Regions from separate parts of the Ruegeria sp. AG7 genome, predicted to be linked through region 3. Evidence: riboswitches for the same ligand, from Rfam matches in the RefSeq annotation. Region 3 holds a riboswitch; each other region holds the start of a gene.
The links. Region 3 has a riboswitch for cobalamin ahead of ACR0BF_RS19300 (DUF4198 domain-containing protein). Riboswitches for the same ligand answer to the same signal wherever they lie in the genome.

Region 1 (2,262 bases), on a different contig from region 3:
CGGTGATATCCAGGCCGGTTGCCTCTTCCAGCCGCTTGATAATATTTGGTGAAAGCTCGCGTTCGCCATAGCGTGCGATACCATCGTTAAAGATGTTGATCATCACCGGGTTTATTTCCAGCGGCACCCCGGCGCGGTCGGCGACCTCCTGAAACAGACCGATATCCTTCTTCACCAGATCCATGGTGAAGGAAATATCGCGCGACCCGTTCAAGATGACCTGACTTTCGGTTTCGTGCACGAAGGACGTGCCGGACGAGATTTTGATCGCCTCATAGGTCGTGTTCAGATCCATCCCCGCAGCCTTTGCCGTAACCAGTGCTTCGGCGCAGGTGATCAGGTTGGCGGTGGCAAGATAATTGGTCATCACTTTCAGCACCGAGGCCGAGCCCAGTTCGCCGGTGTGCAAAACCCGACGACCCATTGTCGTCAGGAACGGCAGAATTCGTTCAAACGTTTCCCGGTCACAGCCCGCAAAGATCGAGATATTGCCTGTCGCGGCACGGTGGCACCCGCCAGAAACCGGGCAATCGACGGCCGCACCGCCGCGCGATATGACTTCGGCACCCAGGCGTTTGACTTCGGCCTCGTCGGTGGTCGACATCTCCATCCAGATCTTACCGGGGCCCACTTCGGGCAACATCTCCTGCATGACTGCGTCCGATGCTGCCGGAGACGGCAGACAGGTGATCACCGCATCGCAATCGCGCATCAACTGGGCGGGCCCCTCAGCCGCCTTTGCACCTTTGGCGACAAACTCGGCCACCAGATCCGCGTTCAGGTCATGCACAGTCAGATCAATGCCGTTGCGCAAAAGGGATCCCGAAAGCTTGCCGCCTACGTTACCCAGACCGATAAATCCCACTTTCATATGACGCATCTCCAAGTTCGTCGTTTTCCCGTCATGCGACCACATACCGAACACATTCTTCATGCCGCCGAACGACGCCTACAGGTCGCTTTTTTCTCCTTGGCTTATTTGTTGCGCGCGAACCGCTTGACAAGCGGGTCAGCGGTGCCGCATGTCCCTGTCGTTGGTGTCGGCGACAGCCGATGAAAAGGGAATGCGTCAACGGTTCATCCGCCAAACGCAGCCGCCCCCGCGACCGTGACCGGAGAGGATGCCCAATGCCACTGGCCTGTGCCGGGAAGGCGGGACATCCGACAGAGCGACCGCTCTGGCATCCGCAAGCCGGGAGACCTGCCAACACCCGAAGTTGAAACCGGGCGGGGTGTTCCGGTGTCGGGTCCATGTGCAGACGTGGTGCCCGCATGAAACCCCGTCCCCCGCGAAGAGGATTTGGGGGGATGAGAGACATGACCGAGAACGAACCGGTAGAGCTACTGGTCTGCACGACTTGCCGCCGGGGTCTGCCCGTCGAGGATGACGCTGAGCGTCCCGGCACATTGTTGCACAAGGCCCTGGAACAGGCTGTCCTGCCGGATGGTATCACTCTGAAACAGGTCGAATGCCTTTCGAACTGTGATCAGGGCTGTTCCATCGTTCTTCGGGGCGGGCCGGATCGCTGGACCTTTGTTTACGAGAATCTGAACGAAATCGATCACGTCGATGTCATCATCGATGGCGCGACTAAGTATCTGGCCACAGGCGATGGTCTGGTGAAATGGCGCGACCGTCCTGAACATTTCCGCAAAAACTGCGCCTCGCGCATTCCCCCGATTGGAGCCTGAGATCATGTCGAACCTTGAAAAACTCCCCGTCACTGTGATCACCGGCTTTCTGGGCTCGGGCAAAACCACGCTGGTGCGCCATCTGATGCAGAACCCGCAGGGCAAGCGCCTTGCGATTGTTGTTAACGAGTTTGGCGATGTGGGTGTTGATGGCGACATCCTGAAGTCCTGCGCGATTCCGGAATGCCCTGCGGAAAACATCATGGAACTGGCAAACGGCTGCATCTGCTGCACCGTGGCCGACGATTTCATCCCGACCATCGAGGCGCTGATGGCGCTGGAACCGCGCCCGGATCACATTTTGATCGAAACATCCGGCCTTGCACTGCCCAAACCGCTGCTGAAAGCGTTTGAGTGGCCTGATATCCGTTCGAAAATTACCGTTGATGGCGTTATTGCGCTGGCCGATGCCGAGGCCGTGGCCGCCGGTCGCTTTGCTCCGAACGTTGAAGCGGTGGATGCCCAACGGCTGGCTGATGACTCGATCGACCACGAAACACCCTTGTCCGAGGTGTTCGAGGATCAGATCTCGTGCGCGGATATCATCCTGCTGACCAAGCCCGATCTGGC
Region 2 (2,262 bases), on a different contig from region 3:
TTGAACAGGGACTGGCACGATATCCGGACCATGATGGTTTGCACCAGATACTGGCGGCAGCCTATGCAAAGCTGGATAACCTGGATGCTGCTCGAGTGCATGCCGAAGAGTATCTGAGGCTGCGGCCAGACGAGTCGCTGTCGAAGATTTCTGAAAGGCTTCCCTACAAAAACAAAGATGATCTAGAGCACCTGATTGAAGGCTTGCGTCGAGCTGGTGTGCCCGAATAACTTGGCTGGCCGGTTTGTTGTCTCAATGACTGCTTCGTCCGCATGTGAGACGCTCGAAACCGGCGCAGCGAAGGTCCGGTTCAGAAAATGATCTTGAAGCCCGGACTGAACGGCAGCTTTCGCCGTTTCGACTCGGGTTTCTCGCGGTCGCAGAGAATAGCCGGTGTCCGCCCACCTTACTAGTTCATGCGTTCCGCAGCATTTGGCACTTTGGGCTCTCAGCAGCCATTCGCTGCACTAGGCTTGAACTTCCGCTCACCCCACCAAAGCCCCCGAACCGCCAGCACCAGCGAACCCCGTCAGCACCCGGGCTAGTCGTCAGCGGTCCAGGTTGGCGGTCTCGTAAGCTATCCCCAAAGCGCCAGTGAGCGGTCGTTCTAGCGGTCAAAATGCCCGGCGCAGAGCTTAGCGAATGCCCGTGCTGACCCGCTGACGCTCCATTCCGCCCGTCGCTTAGCTCAGCAAAATGCCCCCGAAACCGCCCCAGTTTCTCGGGCTTCGCTGAAAAGCCCATAGGTTTCATCGGTCGGCAAGGATTCCTACCACCCCAGCCATGATTTTCCTATATATCACACACCGACGTCCTCGGGGCGGATTGTAGCGCCTTCTCAGCGGCTTGTCTGACGTCAGCACCATGTTGAGACGCGCAGGTTCATGCCCTTGGGAGAAAATGGGAAAGACCCCCGAGTTTTTTCTTGCCGCAGAGTAAGTGTTAAGGTACCCGCGTTTTACCGGTCCCGATGTGGCTAAGAGGGAATCCGAGGTGCCTTTTGGTGCCAACCGGAACTGCCCCCGCAACTGTAGGCGGCGAGCGCTGTCCATTCCGTCACTGGGCCATTTCGGTCTGGGAAGACAGGACAGACAAAGACCCGTCAGTCAGGAGACCTGCCGGTATGAAACCGAAACACACCGGGCGGGGTTGTCCGGGGAGGTTGCCGAAGAAACGCGCCGGGCGGGCTATGTACCACTCTGCGCTCACAGCAGGCAGAAAAGCGTCTGTTGCTTCGGTAAATGCCCATTCACCCGTTCTCTGGTCATTGACACATGGAGATCGATTGTCATGTTTCTACGCACTGGCCTGATTGGCCTTTCCTTGCTGGCTACCAGCGCTGCCGCCGAAGGAAACTTTCCCTTAACCATCGAAAACTGCGGTCACTCGGTCACGTTTGACGCGCCAGTGACGTCGTCAGTCACGGTCGGCCAAGCCGCGACCGAGGTGCTTTATGCGCTGGGTCTGGGCGAGCAGGTTCTTGGAACTTCGGTCTGGTTCAACGAGGTGCTGCCTGAATATGCCGAGGTGAATGCCAAGGTAGAGCGTCTGGCAGACAATGATCCCAGCTTTGAAAGCGTTGTTGCCAAGCGGCCGGGACTGGTCGCAGCGCAATATGAATGGCATGTCGGACCCGAGGGCATCGTCGCCACGCGTGAGCAATTTCACGAACTGGGTATTCCAACTTACGTGATGCCTGCGGATTGCGTCGGCAAAGACAATACGGTCGGCGGCGATGGCACCCGCCTGCAAGCGTTCTCGACCGATACGCTGTATCAGGGTATCGAAGAACTGGCGGCAGCCTTTGATGTGTCCGAACGCGGCACGGACCTGGTTGCCAAGTACAAGGCCCGCGAAGCCGCAGCCGTCGCCAAGGCGCAAGCCGTGAAACTGGACGACGTGTCAGCCGTATTCTGGTTTTCATCTCCTGAAATGGAAAGCGATCCGTTTGTGGCCGGGCAGAAGGGCGCACCGGGATACATGATGAGCACATTGGGCATCCGCAACGTCATCGAGACGGATGAAGAATGGCCAACAGTTGGCTGGGAGACCATTGCCAAGGCCAACCCGACAGTGATCGTGATTGCCAAGATGGACCGCCGTCGCTTTGCTGCGGACGACTACCTGAAAAAGCTGGAGTTCCTGCGCGCTGATCCGGTGACCAGCCAGATGGATGCGGTCAAGAATGACAGGATTGTCGTTATGGATGCGCAGGCCATGGACGCCACCATCCGCGCGATCCCGGCGCTGGAGGATCTGGCC
Region 3 (2,262 bases):
GCCATGCCGTTCTACCTTTGGGACTGGGCACAAACATTGCAGGTTCCTCAGGAAAAAATGGATCCGTGGCGTGACGCGGACCTGAAAGGCGCGCTAGCCGCAAGCTATGACGTGCCGGTATTTTTGCAGAACGACGCAACCGCGGCCTGCGGTGCCGAGCTGGTGTTTGGCCCTGCAGAAGGCCCACGAGATTTCCTGTATTTCTATGTCGGCTTCTTCATCGGGGGCGGGGTGGTTCTGAACGGCTCCATCTTTTCAGGGCGGGGAAATGCCGGTGCGCTTGGTCCATTGCCTGTGCCGGACGACGCAGGCGGAGTGAAACCATTGATAGATGTCGCCAGTCTTTATGTGCTGGAGCGCGCAGTTGGTGGGAATGCCGAAACAGCCGGCTCAATCTGGGAAACGACACGGCATTGGGACGTACCGGAAACCCACCTTGAGAATTGGCTGAACCAGGCGGCGCACGGAATCGCCCATGCCATCGTCTCTTCTTGCAGCCTGATCGATTTCGAATGTGTCAAGATTGATGGCTGGATGCCTGCTGATATCAAGGCGCGGCTGGTGGAAAGGGTTGAGCTCAAACTATCCCATATGAACCTGACCGGGCTTGAACGGCCCTTGGTGCTGGCAGGGGCGGCGGGCCCGGATGCCCGGTCATTGGGGGCGGCCAGTTTGCCATTGTCGGAAAGATACCTGCTCGAGGGGTAGGTTCATCCCCGAAAAACCCCGACCTGTATCCAAAGCGGATCAACCGGAAAAAGGGCATTGCCCGCTGAACTTTTTGACAGCCAGCGCAATTGATCGTTGACGGATGCCGAAGAAGTCTGGCAAGCCGCTCGGCATGTCCGGTTCCGGGGCGTGCTCTGGAATCAATAGGGAATGCGGTGCGGGCTTTGGCCCAATTCCGCAACTGCACCCGCAACTGTAAGCGGCGAGCAGGGCTGAAGTGCCACTGGAGTTAATCCGGGAAGGCCAGCCCAACGCTTTGACCCGCAAGTCAGGATACCTGCCGGACATGTGCCTTTGACAAGGGCACTCCTAATCGGCGACGGGATGTGCGTCGGAGCAGGATGCTTGAAAAAGCAGCTCGGCTTGGACGTCCCCGCAGTCAAAACGCATCTCGTACCGGGGTTGGTACGATGGGACAAGGACGACTATTGATGACCAAGCTGCTTTCTGCGGCCGCTGTGGCGATGGCGCTTCCAGCGATGGCAAATGCGCATTTCCTGCTGGAATACACCTCTGACACCATGATCGACGCACCGGGGAATGTTCCGGTCAAGCTGATCTTCTGGCATCCGTTCTCGAACGGGCATGTCATGGATCTGGACAAGCCGCAGGAATTCTACGTGATCCACAACGGTCAGAAAACCGACCTGCTGGACACTCTGGAACCCGTGCGTTTCACCGGTGGGGAAAACGAAGGCGCGGCATTCAAGGGTTATGTTCCGGTCAAACGGTCGGGCGACTATGTGCTGGTGACAGTTCCCCAGCCCTATTACGAGGGGTCTGAGGATATCTATATCCAGCAGATCGCCAAGGCATTCCTGAACCGCAACGAATTGCCGACCGACTGGATGAACCCGGTGGGCTTGCCGGTTGAGATCATCCCGCTCAACAAACCGACCAACATCATCGCGGGTTCGACCTTTACGGGTCGAGTTATGGCAGAAGGCCAACCGGTTGCGGGTGCCGAGATCGAGATCGAGTACATGGCCGCAGAACCGGACATGGAAAGCACGGCTGCTTCGGCCCCGACCGTCTCGCCGTTGCCGGGTGGTGCATTGGTCGCAACTTCGGATGATAACGGGTATTTCACATTCGGCGTTCCAAAAGCCGGATATTGGGGTTTTGCAGCGCTCGGCGCCGGTCCCGTGACCGAACACAATGGCAAAGAACTCAGCCAGGACGCGGTCATCTGGATCCGCGCCTGGGATTTGGAGTAACCGTAGATGCATATCGTTGACGGAGCCTTGTCCAACCCGGTTGTGATCGGCGGTGCCGTCGCTGCGGCGGGTGGAATTGCCATGGGCCTCAGGTCGCTGGATCTTGATCGCATCCCCACTGCGGGGGTGGTGTCAGCCAGCTTTTTCGTGGCATCGCTGATCCATGTTCCTATTGGTCCGTCGTCGGTGCACCTGATCCTCAACGGTATGGCCGGGCTTTTGCTGGGGTGGGCCGCATTCCCGGCCCTGTTCGTCGGGCTTTTGCTGCAAGCCGTCTTCTTTGGCTTTGGCGGGTTGACGGTATTGGGGATCAACA

Region 1: it holds a riboswitch for cobalamin, as region 3 does, so the genes downstream of both, ACR0BF_RS12735 (DUF1636 family protein) here and ACR0BF_RS19300 (DUF4198 domain-containing protein) in region 3, are expected to answer to the same signal.
Region 2: it holds a riboswitch for cobalamin, as region 3 does, so the genes downstream of both, ACR0BF_RS16540 (ABC transporter substrate-binding protein) here and ACR0BF_RS19300 (DUF4198 domain-containing protein) in region 3, are expected to answer to the same signal.

What each region holds. Positions count from the first base shown of each region.
Region 1 is NZ_JBQFYP010000008.1:126,361-128,622, forward strand. It holds gene ACR0BF_RS12730 (NAD(P)-dependent oxidoreductase) at 1-916, opposite strand, end outside; cobalamin riboswitch at 1,019-1,223, shown strand; gene ACR0BF_RS12735 (DUF1636 family protein) at 1,318-1,692, shown strand; gene cobW (cobalamin biosynthesis protein CobW) at 1,697-2,262, shown strand, end outside.
Region 2 is NZ_JBQFYP010000014.1:58,412-60,673, reverse strand. It holds gene ACR0BF_RS16545 (tetratricopeptide repeat protein) at 1-230, shown strand, start outside; cobalamin riboswitch at 946-1,137, shown strand; gene ACR0BF_RS16540 (ABC transporter substrate-binding protein) at 1,291-2,262, shown strand, end outside.
Region 3 is NZ_JBQFYP010000026.1:15,483-17,744, reverse strand. It holds gene ACR0BF_RS19305 (ROK family transcriptional regulator) at 1-708, shown strand, start outside; cobalamin riboswitch at 830-1,028, shown strand; gene ACR0BF_RS19300 (DUF4198 domain-containing protein) at 1,161-1,946, shown strand; gene cbiM (cobalt transporter CbiM) at 1,953-2,262, shown strand, end outside.